2 linked regions of the Streptomyces noursei ATCC 11455 genome follow. The protein of the gene in region 1 interacts with the protein of each later gene in a pairwise test. Links are inferred from orthologs where the notes say so. Each region holds a gene or a part of one and is shown on either strand. Other genes may lie near its edges.

Region 1 (7,117 bases):
GCAGCGGGGGCCGCGGATCGGCGGGGGCCGGGGCGGGCCGCTCGGCGGCCGGGGCGGGGCGGAGTGCGGAGCGCCGCCGCACGGTGCCGAGCGCCGCCGCGTCCAGCAGCGCCGCCGCGGGGGTCTGCCCCTCCCGCACGGCCACCGGCGGGGTGCGCCGCTCGGCACCGAGGAGCGCGGCGCTCACCAGGTCGGGCCAGGCGCCGGGGGCGGCCACGGTGGGGATGGTCGTGCTGGGGGTGGGGGATGGGGTGGGTGTGGTCGGCATGCCCTGCCTCCGGATGAGGGTGGTGCACGGGTGAGGGGGCCTCGCGCGGCTGCGGGCCGGGCGGTGGGTCACGGGGACAGCGACACCGGTGCGGGGTCCCAGACCGTCAGCGGCAGGAAACCCCGGTGGCCGCATTCGCCGAAGACCGTGACCGGCGCGCCGCCCGATACGGCCGCCAGCTGCCACAGGGCCGGACGGCCCAGGCAACGCGGATCCAGCGGGAGGGCGGACTCGCCGTCGGCGTCGGCCAGTTGCCAGCCGCCGCCCGCGCCGCCCGGTATCGGCGTGACATCGGCCAGGACCACCGGCCAGGCGTCGAGCCAGGGGTCGTCGCGCAGCGCATGGCCGTACGCGGCCAGCGCGGCGTCGATGCCGCAACCGGTCGGGACCGGCCCCGGGGTCGCGGGGGCGTGCCGCTCACCGAGGGCGACGCGCAGCGGCCGGGCGCCCGGGTAGTAGGCCAGGTCGGCGTCGAGCAGCAGGCCGGGCGGGAGCGACACCTCCAGGGGGCGGTGGGCGCCGCCGAAGGAGCGGTGCAGCGCCATCCGGCCGGTCCGCTCGCCGCGCAGGAAGATCCGGCGGGTGGTCAACGGGCCCTCGGCGCCGTCCTGTTGGGCGAGGACCAGCCAGCGGTCCCGGATCGTCACCGTCTCCGGGTCGGACCGGACGTCCGCGGCGTCCGTGGTCAGTCCGACCCGGGCGCGGACCGTCGCCGCGAGCGGGGGCGGGAGCCGGTCGATGCCCAGGAAACCCTGGTCGAGGAGGTGCAGCAGGGCGCACTCCTCCAGCAGGCGGGACGGCCAGTCGGGGCCGGAGGTCGCGATCGCGCCCAACTCCCTCACCCGCGAGGCGAGTCCGGGCGCCTGGGCGTCCACCATGCGGGCGGCGGTCTCCTCCCAGGAACCCCGCCCGCCACCGGGGTCGTCCGCGCCGGTGCGGGCGGCGGCCCCGGCGGCTGGGCCGGCCGCCGCGAGGCCCGAGTGCAGCAGATCCTCCAGGCGCTGCTCCAACTCCGTTGCGCCGGCGGCGATCCGCTGCATCCGGCGGGCCGCCCGCCGCCGGGCCGCCTCCGGATCCGCGGGCGCGCGGGAGGCCGCGCCCGGGCCGTCGGCCTCGGAACCGCCGGCTCCTGGACCGCCGGCCCCCGCGCCGTCCGGCGGGCGGTCGGACCGCTCCCGGCGCGCCGCCAGCCACCCGGCCGCCCACGGCGGCGGCTCCCCGCCCGCGGCCGGACCGTCCCCCGGCCGCGCCGGCTCCCCGGCCTCGCCCCCGGCCCACCGCAGCAACAGCCCCAGCGCGTGCTTGCACGGGAACTTCCTGCTCGGGCAACTGCACTGGAACGCCGGCCCGTCGAGATCCACGACCGTGCCGTACCGCGCGCCGTCGCCGCCCTCGCACATCCCCCATACCGCGCCCCCGCCCGCGCCCGTCCCCGACCACCGGCCGGCCGCGGCGAGCCGCTCGCCCGCCGCCCGCGACGCCTCGTCCGGCGCCAGCGCGAACACCCGGTCCCTCGTCCAACGCTCCCCGTGCGGACTCATCCGACCCCCTGCGGACTCCCGTCGAACCCCTGCCGTCGAACCCCTGCGGATTCACTGTCTCCGACGCTACGACGCGGCACTGACAATCGCCCTCGCCCGTCGGCAACTCCGCAGGTCAGCAACGATTTTCGAGGGCGTTGTCAGTGGTCTGGTGCAGGCTGGGAACCGCAAGTCGCCGGCGGGATCCGCGCGGGGCGCCGGCCGCACATCGCGCGACGAGGGGGAAGCATGTCCGAGAACGGCATCACCACAGCGGGTGGGGCGCACGGCGGGTCCGGGGAGGCACTGCGACCGCACGCCGAAGTCGCCTTCGCGCACGAGCTGGCGGCGCTCGCCGCGGCCGACGACCGGCCCCGGCCGGAGCGCTGGCGGCTCTCGCCCTGGGCGGTCGCGACGTATCTGCTCGGCGGCACGCTCGCCGACGGCACGGTCATCACGCCCAAGTACGTCGGCCCGCGGCGGATCGTCGAAGTCGCGGTGACGACCCTCGCCACCGATCGCGCGCTGCTGCTGCTCGGCGTGCCCGGCACCGCCAAGACCTGGGTGTCGGAGCACCTGGCGGCGGCGGTCAGCGGCGACTCCACCCTGCTGGTGCAGGGCACCGCCGGCACCCCCGAGGAGGCGATCCGCTACGGCTGGAACTACGCCCGGTTGCTCGCCCAGGGCCCCAGCGCCGACGCCCTGGTGCCCGGCCCCGTCATGCGGGCGATGGCACAGGGGATGACCGCGCGGGTCGAGGAGCTGACCCGGATCCCGGCCGACGTCCAGGACACCCTCATCACCCTCCTGTCGGAGAAGACCCTGCCGATACCGGAGTTGGGGCAGGAGGTCCAGGCCGTCCACGGCTTCAACCTGATCGCCACGGCCAACGACCGCGACCGCGGCGTCAACGACCTCTCCAGCGCGCTGCGCCGCCGCTTCAACACCGTCGTCCTGCCGCTGCCCGCCACCCCGGAGGACGAGGTGGACATCGTCGCGCGGCGCGTCGCACAGATCGGGAGTTCGCTCCGACTCCCGCCCGCGCCCCAGGGGATGGACGAGATCCGCCGCGTGGTGACGGTCTTCCGCGAGCTGCGGGACGGCGTCACGACCGACGGCCGCACCAAGCTCAAGTCGCCGTCCGGGACGCTCTCCACGGCCGAGGCCATCTCGGTCGTCACCAGCGGCCTGGCACTGGCCACCCACTTCGGGGACGGCGTGCTGCGCCCCGGGGACGTGGCCGCCGGCATCCTCGGCGCGGTGGTCCGCGATCCGGCCGCGGACCGCGTCGTCTGGCAGGAGTACCTGGAGACCGTGGTGCGCGAGCGGGACGGCTGGAAGGACTTCTACCGCGCCTGCCGGGAGGTGGGCGCATGACCGGCGGAAGCGGGACCGGGCCGGTGCTGCTCGGGGTGCGGCACCACGGCCCGGGTTCGGCGCGGGCGGTGCGGGCCGCACTGGAGCAGTGCGCACCCCGCGCGGTGCTGATCGAGGGGCCGCCGGAGGCGGACGCGCTGGCGCCGCTCGCCGCCCACCCGGAGATGCGGCCACCGGTCGCCCTGCTCGCCCACGCCGTGGACGACCCCGGCCGCGCGGCGTTCTGGCCGCTGGCCGCCTTCTCCCCCGAGTGGGTGGCGCTGCGCTGGGCCCTGGAGCACGACGTTCCGGTGCGCTTCATCGACCTTCCGGCGGCACATTCACTGGCCATGGCGGACGGGGAACCGGAGACCGACGAACGGCCGGAACGAGGAGGAGGGTCCGCGCCCGGCACGGGAACGGGCGAGGGAACGGGGGAGCGGGGGGCGCCGGCGTCGGCCGCCGCCATGCGGCTGGACCCCCTCCGGGTACTCGCCGGGACCGCCGGCCACGACGACCCCGAGCGCTGGTGGGAGGACGTGGTCGAGCACCGCGGCCCGGGGGGTGCCGGCCGGCCATGGGGGTCCCCCCGCGCGAGGGGAGCCGGGGGCGGGGGAGGCGCCGACGGCGGGGGAGGACCCGAGGCGGACGCGCTGGCTCCGTTCGTCGCGCTCGCCGAGGCCATGGCGGCACTGCGCGCGGCCCACGGCAACGACGGATCCGACCGCGACGCGGTCCGGGAGGCCCATATGCGGCTCCGACTGCGCGCCGCGCGGCGGGAGTTCGGCGACCCGGTGGCCGTGGTCTGCGGGGCCTGGCACGTCCCCGCACTGGCCCCCGCCGCCGCCCGCCCCGGCTCCGGCGGGAGCCCCGCCCCGCCCACGGTGGCCGCCGACCGACAGCTCCTCAAGGGCCTGCCGAAGGTGAAGACGGCGCTGACCTGGGTGCCGTGGACTCACCGGCGGCTGGCCCGGCGCAGCGGCTACGGCGCCGGCATCACCTCCCCCGGGTGGTACGGCCACCTCTTCGAGGTCCCCGACCGCCCCGTGGAGCGCTGGCTGACCAAGGCCGCCCGACTGCTCCGCGAGGAGGACCACGCCGTCTCGTCGGCGCACGTCATCGAGGCGGTGCGGCTCGCCGAAGGGCTCGCCGCGATCCGCGGTCGTCCGCTCGCCGGCCTCGCCGAACTCGACGACGCGGTCCGGGCCGTCATGGCCGACGGCTCCGACGTGCCCGCCGCGCTGATCCGCGACCGGCTGGTGGTCGGCGAGGTGCTGGGCCAGGTGCCCGAGGACGCCCCGGCCGTCCCGCTCCAACGGGACCTCGCCCGCTGCCAGCGGACGCTGCGCCTCAAGCCCGAGGCGGCCGAGCGGGAGCTGGAACTGGACCTCCGCAAGGAGACCGACGCCGGCCGCAGCGGCCTGCTGCACCGGCTGCGGCTGCTCGGCGTCCCCTGGGGCGAGCCCGCCCGCTCCCGGGGCAGCACCGGCACCTTCCGGGAGACCTGGCGGCTGCGCTGGGAGCCGGAGTTGTCCGTGCGGGTCGCGGAGGCCGGCGTCTGGGGCACCACGGTGCTCACCGCGGCCACCGCCAAGGCCGCCTCGGACGCCGCGGAGGCCACCGTCCTCGCCGAGGTCACCGCCCTCGCCGAGCGCTGCCTGCTCGCCGGGCTGCCCGACGCCCTGCCGGTGGTGATGCGGGCGCTGGCCGACCGCGCCGCCCTCGACGCGGACGTCGGCCACCTCGCCCAGGCCCTGCCCGCCCTGGTCCGCGCGGTGCGCTACGGGGACGTCCGCGGCACCGACGCCGGCGCGCTCCGCGCGGTGGCGCTGGGCCTGGCCGGCCGGATCTTCGTCGGGCTGCCCCCGGCCTGCGCGGGCCTGGACGCCGACGGCGCGGCGGAGCTGCGCGGCCACCTCGACGCCACCCACCGGGCCGTCGGACTCCTCGGGCAGGTCGCGAAGGAGACCGGGGCACCGGACCGGGCGACCGCCGAGCCGTCCGCCCCGCCCCTGCGGGAGCGCTGGGCGGCGGTCCTCCGGACGCTCGCCGAACGGGACACCGCCCCCGGCCTGCTCCGCGGGCGGGCCGCCCGGCTGCTGCTGGACGACGGACGGTTGCCCGGCGACGGCGCGGAGCGGCTGATGGGGCTCGCCCTCTCGCCCGGCACCCCGCCCGCCGACGCCGCCGGATGGGTCGAGGGCTTCGTGGGCGGCCCGGACGGCGGCCTGCTGCTGGTCCACGACGAACGGCTGCTGGCACTGGTGGACGGCTGGCTGACGCGGGTACCGGACGCCGCGTTCGTCGACGTCCTGCCGCTGCTGCGGCGGACCTTCGGCGGATACGACACCGGGGTGCGGCGCACCCTCGGCGAACTCGTCCGCCGCGGCCCGTCCGGCGGATCCCGCCACCCGGCGGCCGGCCCCGTGGACGCGGCGGCGCCCGGCTTCGGCCCCGGCCTGGACCGCGACCGCGCCGCCGCCGTCCTGCCCACCCTGCGACTCCTGCTGGGCATACCCCAGCGCGGCTACGAGGACGGGGACGGGGACGGGGACGGGGACGGGGACGGGCACGACGAGAACGGGAAGGAGCGGGTCGGGAGCGGGCGGGACGGTACGAGCGGGGGCGCGGACGGCGTGGGGAACGGAGCCGGGACCACGGGGACCGAAGGCACCGCCCCAGTGATCAACAAGCCGACGGGAGTGGGAAGATGACCAGCACGACGGACCGGGACGCGGAGCGGCTGCGCCGCTGGCGACTGGCGCTGGGCGGCGCCGGCGCGGACGGCACCGGCTGCGAACTGCGCGGCAGGGACGCCGCGATGGACGGCGCACTGGAGTCCCTCTACGGGCAGCGACCACACCCGCGGCTGGGCCGCGGACCGCGCGACGGCGGCGGCGCCCGGGCGGCCGGCCTCGGCGCGTCGGCCCCCCAAGTGGCCCGCTGGCTGGGCGACATCCGCAGCTACTTCCCGTCCTCCGTGGTGCGGGTGATGCAGCGTGACGCCATCGACCGGCTCGGGCTGTCCGCGCTGCTGCTGGAGCCGGAGATGCTGGAGGCCGTCGAGGCGGATGTCCACCTGGTGGGAACCCTGCTCTCCCTGAACAAGGTGATGCCGCAGACCACCAGGGAGACCGCGCGGGCGGTCGTCCGCAAGGTCGTCGGAGAGCTGGAGCAGCGGCTGGCGACCCGCACCCGGGCCACGCTCACCGGGGCGCTGGACCGCGCCGCCCGGATCCGCCGCCCGCGGCACCGCGCCATCGACTGGGACCGCACCCTCCGCGCCAACCTCAAGCACTACCTCCCGGAACACCGCACCGTCGTCCCCGAGCGGCTGATCGGATACGGGCGCTCCGCACAGTCGGCGAAGAAGGACGTGGTGCTCTGCATCGACCAGTCCGGGTCGATGGCCGCGTCCGTGGTGTACGCCTCGGTGTTCGGGGCGGTGCTGGCCTCGATGCGGGCCCTCGACACCCGGCTGGTCGTCTTCGACACCGCCGTGACCGATCTGACGGACCACCTGGACGACCCGGTGGAGCTGCTGTTCGGCACCCAGCTCGGCGGCGGCACGGACATCAACCGGGCGCTGGCCTACTGCCAGTCCCGGATCCGCCGCCCCGCCGACACCGTGGTCGTCCTCATCAGCGACCTCTACGAGGGCGGCATCCGCGACGAGATGCTCAAGCGGGTCGCCGCGATGACGGCGTCCGGGGTGCGGTTCGTGACCCTGCTCGCGCTCTCCGACGAAGGAGCGCCCGCCTACGACCGGGAGCACGCGGCGGCCCTGGCCGCCCTCGGGGCACCGGCGTTCGCCTGCACGCCCGACCGGTTTCCGGAGGTGATGGCGGCCGCACTGGAGAAACGGCCGCTGCCCATACCGGACATGGCGGAGCAACGGTGACAGGAAACCCGAGGGGACTTGCGGGATACCTGCCCCGTCGTGCAAGGATCAGGGCATCGCTCGATCACCCGT
Region 2 (7,022 bases), 2.2 Mb from region 1 along the record:
GTCGACCGGCCGGGGCCACCGCGATATCCGCGCCCGCGCCGGACTCCGCGTCCACGACCTAGGGTCTGCCCGATGGGTCAGGGTCCCCGCCCGATCCCTCCGGGCCGCGCCGCCCGTGGTCGTCCTCGTCGTCGTCCCCGTGATCGTCACCGTCGTCGCTCGTGCGCCGCCGACCGCCGTCATGTCCGCCCCCGTCGCGCCGCCGCCTCCGGCGTGCTGTCGCGGTCCCGCCGTCGGCCGTTCCGGCAGCGGTTCCGAGGCGTGAACGCCCCGCCGTTCCGCGGGAGTTCCGGGTTACCGGAAACGATCGAAAGTGCTCGCAATCGCCCAACACGGCTCGAAAGATGACCGCTTGGCGAGATTCGGGACCGCCCCGGTCTCACCCGGGGACCCCCAACTCAGGCCGTGGCGAAGGAATAGAACCGTTTCAGCGTGCAGTGCTCGTCGAGCAGCCGGCCGTAGATCGGCTCCCCCTCGAGCTCGCGGTAGGTCTCGATGGGGTCGCCCTTTATGACCAGGGCGCGCGCGCATTCCTCGCACCAGTACTGGTAGTCGGCGTTGACCGGTTCCATGTCGCGGACGATCGGCGTGCCGCTGCCGCACCAGTCGCACTTCCTGCTGTGGGCGCCCATCCATCAGCTCCAACTGTGGCCGCAGGCCGTACAGACGAAGGAAACACCGCCGTTGTCGCCCAGCACCTGTGCGACATGGGAGGAACCGCACGAAGGGCACTGGAAAGCCACGCCCCCGGTTGCGCACGCGGCGGGCGGGCCGAGCAGGTCGTCGACCTCCCCATGGATGCACGTGGGCATCGCGATCTCTCCTCCCCTGGCGGCGCCGTCCGATTCTGCCACGGACCGACCACCAGGTCAGGTCCGCCCACGGAGCAGCCCGGCCACCCCACCGGGCGCCGCCGCGCCGGCCGGCGCGAGAACACTCCCCCGCGGCACTCTTGACACCCCGCCCGCGTCCTCCGCCGCCCGACGATCGGGGAAGAACATCCCGAAAGGCGAGCTTGCCGACGGGACCACCCACGGCCCCAACCTCCCGACCGACAGCACCAGTCCGGGCACGCCCACGCCTCCCCCACGCCTCCCCCGCGGCGCCCTCCCCACCCGCGCCCGCCCGCAGCCCGACCCCGTCCACGACGCCCTTGTGGTGGCTGTTCGCGAGGCCCCATGTCGCGGCCCGCCCCGTGGCCATGACGGGGAGTTCCCGATGCCGGCAGCCCAACTCCGCGGCGCCCACGGGCGGCACCGCACGTCGACGGGCCCGCCGCGGAGCCCCCCGATCTCCCGGCCGGTGCGGGCCGGCGCGGAGTATGCGCGCCCGCGAGCGGCCGGCGGCTCCTCGACTGCCCGCCCGTCCACGGCCCGCCTCCGAGGACCGCGCGGAGCCGGGACGGCAGCGTGGGCGAAGGCGGGGGCGGCGGAGGCGGGAGGGCGGCGGGACCAGGCGCGAAGAGCCGTGCACCCCCGTAGGGTGACGTACCCCACAGCCCCGTAGACGGTGGGGGACTTCCGGCGTGACGTCAGGCCGCGCGCCGGTGCGACCGGGCCGCGGCATCGCATCCGGCCGCAACGCAAAGATCCCCACCTCTTGAGGAGGTGGGGATCTTCCGGGTTGTGGAGCTAAGGAGAATTGAACTCCTGACCTCCTGCATGCCATGCAGGCGCTCTACCAACTGAGCTATAGCCCCGGGTCTTGTTCCGTTCCTCCGGGGTTTCCCCCGGCGGCGCCGCGAACAAGATGAACTTTAGCCTGCGACCTGCCCAGATGTGAAATCCGGTCCGGGCGCCCCCGCTCCGGGGGCTCAGTCGTCGTCGCCGAGCACCGGCTCCGGCAGGGTGCCGGCGTTGTGCTCCAGCAGTCGCCAGCCGCGTGCGCCCTCGCCCAGCACGGACCAGCAGCAGTTCGACAGACCGCCCAGGCCCTCCCAGTGGTGGGCCTCCAGGCCGAGCAGCCGCCCGATGGTGGTGCGGATGGTGCCGCCGTGGCTGACGACGACCAGTGTGCCGTCGTCGGGCAGCTTGTCGGCGTGGTGCAGGACGACCGGGGCGGCCCGGTCGGCGACCTCGGTCTCCAGTTCGCCGCCACCGCGGCGCACCGGCTCACCGCGCTTCCACGCGGTGTACTCCTCGCCGTACCGGGCGAGGATCTCGTCGTGCGTCAGGCCCTGCCAGGCGCCCGCATAGGTCTCCCGCAGTGCGGCGTCGTGGGAGACGTCCAGTCGCGTCAGAGCGGCCAGCTCGGCCGCCGTCGCCATGGCCCGGCGCAGGTCGGACGCGATGATGGCGTCCGGCCGCAGCGCGGCCAGTAGACGGGCGGCCCGGCGGGCCTGGGCGAGACCGGTCTCGGTCAGCTCGATGTCGGTCGAGCCCTGGAAGCGGCGCTCAAGATTCCAGGCCGTCTGGCCGTGCCGCCACAGGACGACACGGCGGCCCCGACCACCTTTGCTGCCGTTCAGCGCAGGTCTCCGTCCGCGTCGCCTCCGGTGGTCCGGGCGTGCTCCGCTGCCTTGCCGCGGGTGGCCTTGGCCTCCTCGGGGAGGTCGATCTCCGGGCAGTCCTTCCACAGGCGCTCCAGGGCGTAGAACACCCGCTCCTCGCTGTGCTGGACGTGGACGACGATGTCGACGTAGTCGAGGAGCACCCAGCGGGCCTCGCGGTCGCCCTCGCGCCGGACCGGCTTGGCGCCGAGGTCCTTGTTGAGGCGTTCCTCGATCTCGTCGACGATCGCCTTGACCTGGCGGTCGCTGGGCGCGGAGGCCAGCAGGAAGGCGTCGGTGATCGAGAGGACGTCGCTGACGTCGTACGCGATGATGTCGTGCGCGAGCTTGTCGGCCGCCGCCAGGGCGGCGGCGTTGATGAGCTCGATGGAGCGGTCCGTGGCGGTCACAAGCGGCTTTCCGGGTCGGGGGGGGCCGCTCCGGCCGGGACGCAGGACGCGCGGCACAGCAGTGGCGCACCGGCAGTCCTGGGCGGCCGGATCGGCGGTCAGGTACCCCTCAAGGGTCTCACGGACCACCGACACTCCCGGCGGGGATTTCCACCCCACCGGGAGGTACCGGCATCCTGCCTGGTCAGACCCACGGTCCGCGGCCCGGTCAGCCCTTGTAGTCCTGACCCAGGACCACCGCGATGTCGGCGTTGGCGGCGACCTTCCCCTGCTGGACGGCGCTCGCCGGCAGACCCAGCGTCTTGGCGACCTCGGCGGCCTTGGCCCGCTGCGGGGCGTCCGCGTACGTCACCTGGGAGGCGGTCGCGGTGCCACCGCTGCCGCCGTCGACGAAGGTGTAGCCGCCGTTGAGCAGCGCGACCTGGGCCTTGCCGGTGGCGGCCTTGTCGCCGGTGCCGTTGCGGACCGCGACCCTGGGGGTCGCGCCCGGGTCGGTCTTCTTGACCGTGCCGCCCAGGATGTCCTTCACGACGCCTGCCGCGGTGCTCTGGCCGATCGTCCCGTCGGCCTGCACCGGCAGCACCTGGGTGTTGTACTTGTCGGTCTTCGCCAGCTCGGCCCGCTGTGCCAGCGAGGTGCCGAGCTGGGCCTCGGTGAGCGGCGGGTCGAGGATCTGGAGCAGCGCCTTCACGGTGGCGGTGGCGCCGTCCGCGTCGCTGGAGACCTTCTTCAGGGTGGCCTGCATGACCTGCCCGAACCGCTCCAGCTGCTTGGTCTGGGTGTCCCCCGGGCCCTGATAGGTGGCGTAGGCGACGGCCGCCTGCCCGTTGAGGAGCTGGCCGGCGCCCTGTTTGACCGCCGGGGCGTCGTCCTTCTTGCCACCGGGGACGGAGGTGTCGGTGTCGACGGTGATCCCGCCGACCGTCTCGACGAGGTTCTCCAGATAGGGCGTGTCCAGCCGCCAGCTGGCCTTCAGGTCGGCGCCCAGGAGGGTGTTGAGGGCCTCCCGGGTCGCGTCGGTACCGTCGTCCTTGACGGACTTGCCGAGCGTCGTGGTGGTGCCGTCGTCCTTGGTGACGATGAGGCTGTTGGGCAGGAGGAGGGTGGTGCCCTTGTGGGTGGTCTCGTTGTCCACCAGGAGGGCGGTGGAGCTGTTGCCGGTCTTGGTGTCCCGCAGGTTCACCACCAGGACGTCGCGCTTCTGCCCGCCGGCCTCGGCCGCGGCGCCGCCGGCCCCGCCGGACAGGCCCGGCAGCTTCCCCGCCCACCACAGGTAGCCGACGCCGCCGGCCACCAGGAGGGCCAGCACGACCGACAGTGCGATCAGCCGGCTGCGGCCGCGCCGCTTGGCCTCCTCGCGCCGCTCGGTGCGGCTCTCGGTGAACTTCAGCCAGTCGATGACGTCTTCGGATTCCTCGTCGGGCTCCTCGATGAACGCGAACTGCTCGGTGTGGTAGTTCTCGGCCGGCCCGCCCTTGGGGCCCGCCGCGCTCTTGCCACCGGCGGGCGCGGGCGGCTCCTCGGGGGCGGCCGACGGCGCCGCATCGGCCCGCCCCCGGGGCGTCTGCTCGTACGGCAGCTGCCCGGAGTGCGGCTGCTGCTGTCCGTAGGGGTCCTGTTCGTACGGCGGCTGCTGGGCCTGCTGCGGGATCCAGTCCGCCTGGTGGGGCTGCTGCTGGGGCTGGGCATACGGGTCGTACTGCTGCGGGTAGCCGGTCTGCTGCTGGACCTGCTGGCGGCCGTAGGCGTCGTAGTACTCCGACTGCCCCTGGTACGCCTGCGGGGCCGGCGGTGCCTGGCCGCCCTGCGCCCCGTATGCGTCATAGGGGTCGTAGGGGGACTGCGTGCCCGGCTGCCCGTAGGCGTCGTACTGCTGCTGCCCGTACGGTTGCTGCGCTTCGTACTGCTGCGGCGCCTCCTGGTGCACCGGTCGGCCGTACGCGTCGTAGGTGTAGCCCTGCCCCGGCTGCCCGTGCTGCTGGGCATACGGGTCCTGGGCATATGGGTCCTGCGGCCTGTACGGATCGTGTCGGTCGCTCACCGGTGCCCCTTTCCATCTGCCCCGTCAGCGGTCGTCGCGGTACAGCTGCTTTTTGTCGATGTAGCGCACCACACCGTCCGGTACGAGGTACCAGACCGGATCCCCCTGGGCGACGCGCGCCCGGCAGTCGGTCGAGGAGATGGCCAGCGCGGGCACCTCGACCAGGGACACCGCTCCTTCGGGCAACCCGGGGTCCGCGAGGACGTGGCCGGGCCGGGTCACCCCGATGAAGTGGGCCAATGAGACCAGTTCCGCCGCGTCGTGCCAGGTCAGGATCTGGCTGAGGGCGTCGGCGCCGGTGATGAAGAACAGATCCGCGTCACAGTGTTGTGCGCGCAGATCACGCAGCGTGTCTATGGTGTACGTCTTGCCGCCGCGGTCGATGTCGATCCGACTGACGGAGAACTGCGGGTTCGACGCGGTCGCGATGACCGTCATCAGATAGCGGTCCTCGGCCGGTGACACCATCTTGTGGCTCTTCTGCCACGGGTGCCCCGTGGGCACAAAAACGACCTCGTCGAGGTGGAACTGGCTGGCCACCTCGCTGGCGGCGACCAGGTGTCCGTGATGGATCGGGTCGAATGTGCCGCCCATCACGCCCAGCCGCCGCTTCACGGGCCCTGTGTGCTCTCCCATGCGTGCAGACCCTACTTGGCGGGACGCGGTGCCGGGGGCCGGGTCCGCGGGCTCAGCGGTCGCGGTTGAAGCGCGTGGTGATCCAGAGCAGGAGAAGCAGGATGAAAAGGGCGCTGCCGCCGGTGAGGTACGGGCTCAGGCTTTCGTGCTGGCCGCCCTTCTGCCCGGCTTCGGCGAGGGAGACCAGGGACTGTGCGGCAGAGTGCAGACTCATCGTTGGCAGGACCAATCCGGGCGGGGTTCGGACAGAATCTTCCGCCACATCGTAAGCGCCACGTCACCGCGGGCTCACGCCGACTCCGCCCGAAGGGGCCCGGCCGGCGCCCCGGCCCCTCCCGGGCCGGGATCAGTCCTCGTTGCTGTAGCCGCGCAGCAGGATCCACGCGAGCAGCGCGGCGCCGAGCACGCCGACGATGATCACGGTGCGCAGAATCCAGCCGGGGCCGCTGTCCTTGGAGGTCTCGGCGACGGCGAGCAGCAGGCTGGCGTGCGGCATGGCGGTGGCTCCCTTTTGTACGGGCCTGACGGGCATTGGTCCGCTCGCCAGCGTACGCCCGGGCATCCATTCGCCTGTCAGTGGCGTCCTCTAGGCTGAATCACACGCAGTCGAACAGGGGGAGGCCCCAATGACGGAGAGCCCAGACGGCGGCGCACAGGTACCGGGCCGGAACCGCAAGCGGTTCCCCGGTATCTCGTCGCGGTCCTACGAGCACCCGGCGGATCGCTCGGCGCTGGTCGCGCTGCGCAAACTGAGCGGGTTCGACACCGTCTTCAAGACGCTCAGCGGTCTGCTGCCGGAGCGCAGCCTGCGGCTGCTCTTCCTGTCGGACTCGGTCCGCGTCAGCGACCAGCAGTTCGCGCATCTCCACGCGATGCTCCGCGACGCCTGCTACATCCTGGACCTGGAGAAGGTCCCGCCGATGTACGTCAATCAGGACCCGCAGCCCAACGCCATGTGCATCGGCCTGGACGAGCCGATCATCGTGGTGACGACCGGTCTGGTCGAGCTGCTCGACGAGGAGGAGATGCGGGCCGTCATCGGCCACGAGGTGGGCCATGCCCTCTCGGGTCATGCGGTGTACCGCACCATCCTGCTGTTCCTGACCAACCTGGCGACCAAGGTCGCCTGGATCCCGCTCGGCAATGTCGCGGTCATGGCGATCGTGACGGCGCTGCGCGAGTGGTTCCGCAAGTCGGAGCTGTCGGCCGACCGGGCCGGCCTGCTCGTCGGGCAGGACCTCCAGGCGTCGATGCGCGGCCTGATGAAGCTGGCCGGCGGCAACCACCTGCACGAGATGAACGTCGACGCGTTCCTCAAGCAGGCCGAGGAGTACGAGTCCGGCGGCGATCTGCGCGACTCCGTGCTCAAGATCCTCAACGTCCTGCCGCGCAGTCACCCGTTCACCACGGTCCGCGCCGCCGAGCTGAAGAAGTGGGCCGAGAGCCG

What was found. Proteins that work in one complex are often made in the same cells at the same time.
Region 2: the proteins of SNOUR_RS16530 (region 1) and rsfS interact in binary tests that used the Escherichia coli proteins (3 or more experiments, as listed by UniProt). The link is inferred for Streptomyces noursei ATCC 11455 from one-to-one orthologs.

What each region holds. Positions count from the first base shown.
Region 1 is NZ_CP011533.1:3,972,026-3,979,142, reverse strand. The notes cover bases 1,179-4,101. They hold SNOUR_RS16530 (ATP-binding protein), read left to right. Parts: upstream 1,179-2,037; coding sequence 2,038-3,165; downstream 3,166-4,101. Other genes in these bases: SNOUR_RS16525 (DUF5682 family protein), read left to right, coding at 3,162-4,101; SNOUR_RS16535 (SWIM zinc finger family protein), read right to left, coding at 1,179-1,809. Outside these bases: SNOUR_RS16540 (DUF5691 domain-containing protein), read right to left, coding at 1-268; more of SNOUR_RS16535, read right to left, coding at 337-1,178; more of SNOUR_RS16525, read left to right, coding at 4,102-5,858; SNOUR_RS16520 (VWA domain-containing protein), read left to right, coding at 5,855-7,045.
Region 2 is NZ_CP011533.1:6,192,013-6,199,034, reverse strand. What follows is about bases 1,182-4,009. They hold rsfS (ribosome silencing factor), read right to left. Parts: upstream 2,899-4,009; coding sequence 2,464-2,898; downstream 1,182-2,463. Other genes in these bases: SNOUR_RS26245 (LCP family protein), read right to left, coding at 3,107-4,009; SNOUR_RS26255 (histidine phosphatase family protein), read right to left, coding at 1,814-2,467. Also shown: SNOUR_RS26270 (glycosyltransferase 87 family protein), read left to right, coding at 1-62; SNOUR_RS26265 (hypothetical protein), read right to left, coding at 399-632; more of SNOUR_RS26245, read right to left, coding at 4,010-4,939; nadD (nicotinate-nucleotide adenylyltransferase), read right to left, coding at 4,964-5,575; SNOUR_RS47240 (hypothetical protein), read right to left, coding at 5,628-5,789; SNOUR_RS47235 (hypothetical protein), read right to left, coding at 5,922-6,071; SNOUR_RS26235 (M48 family metallopeptidase), read left to right, coding at 6,202-7,022. UniProt on the Escherichia coli protein: Functions as a ribosomal silencing factor. Interacts with ribosomal protein uL14 (rplN), blocking formation of intersubunit bridge B8.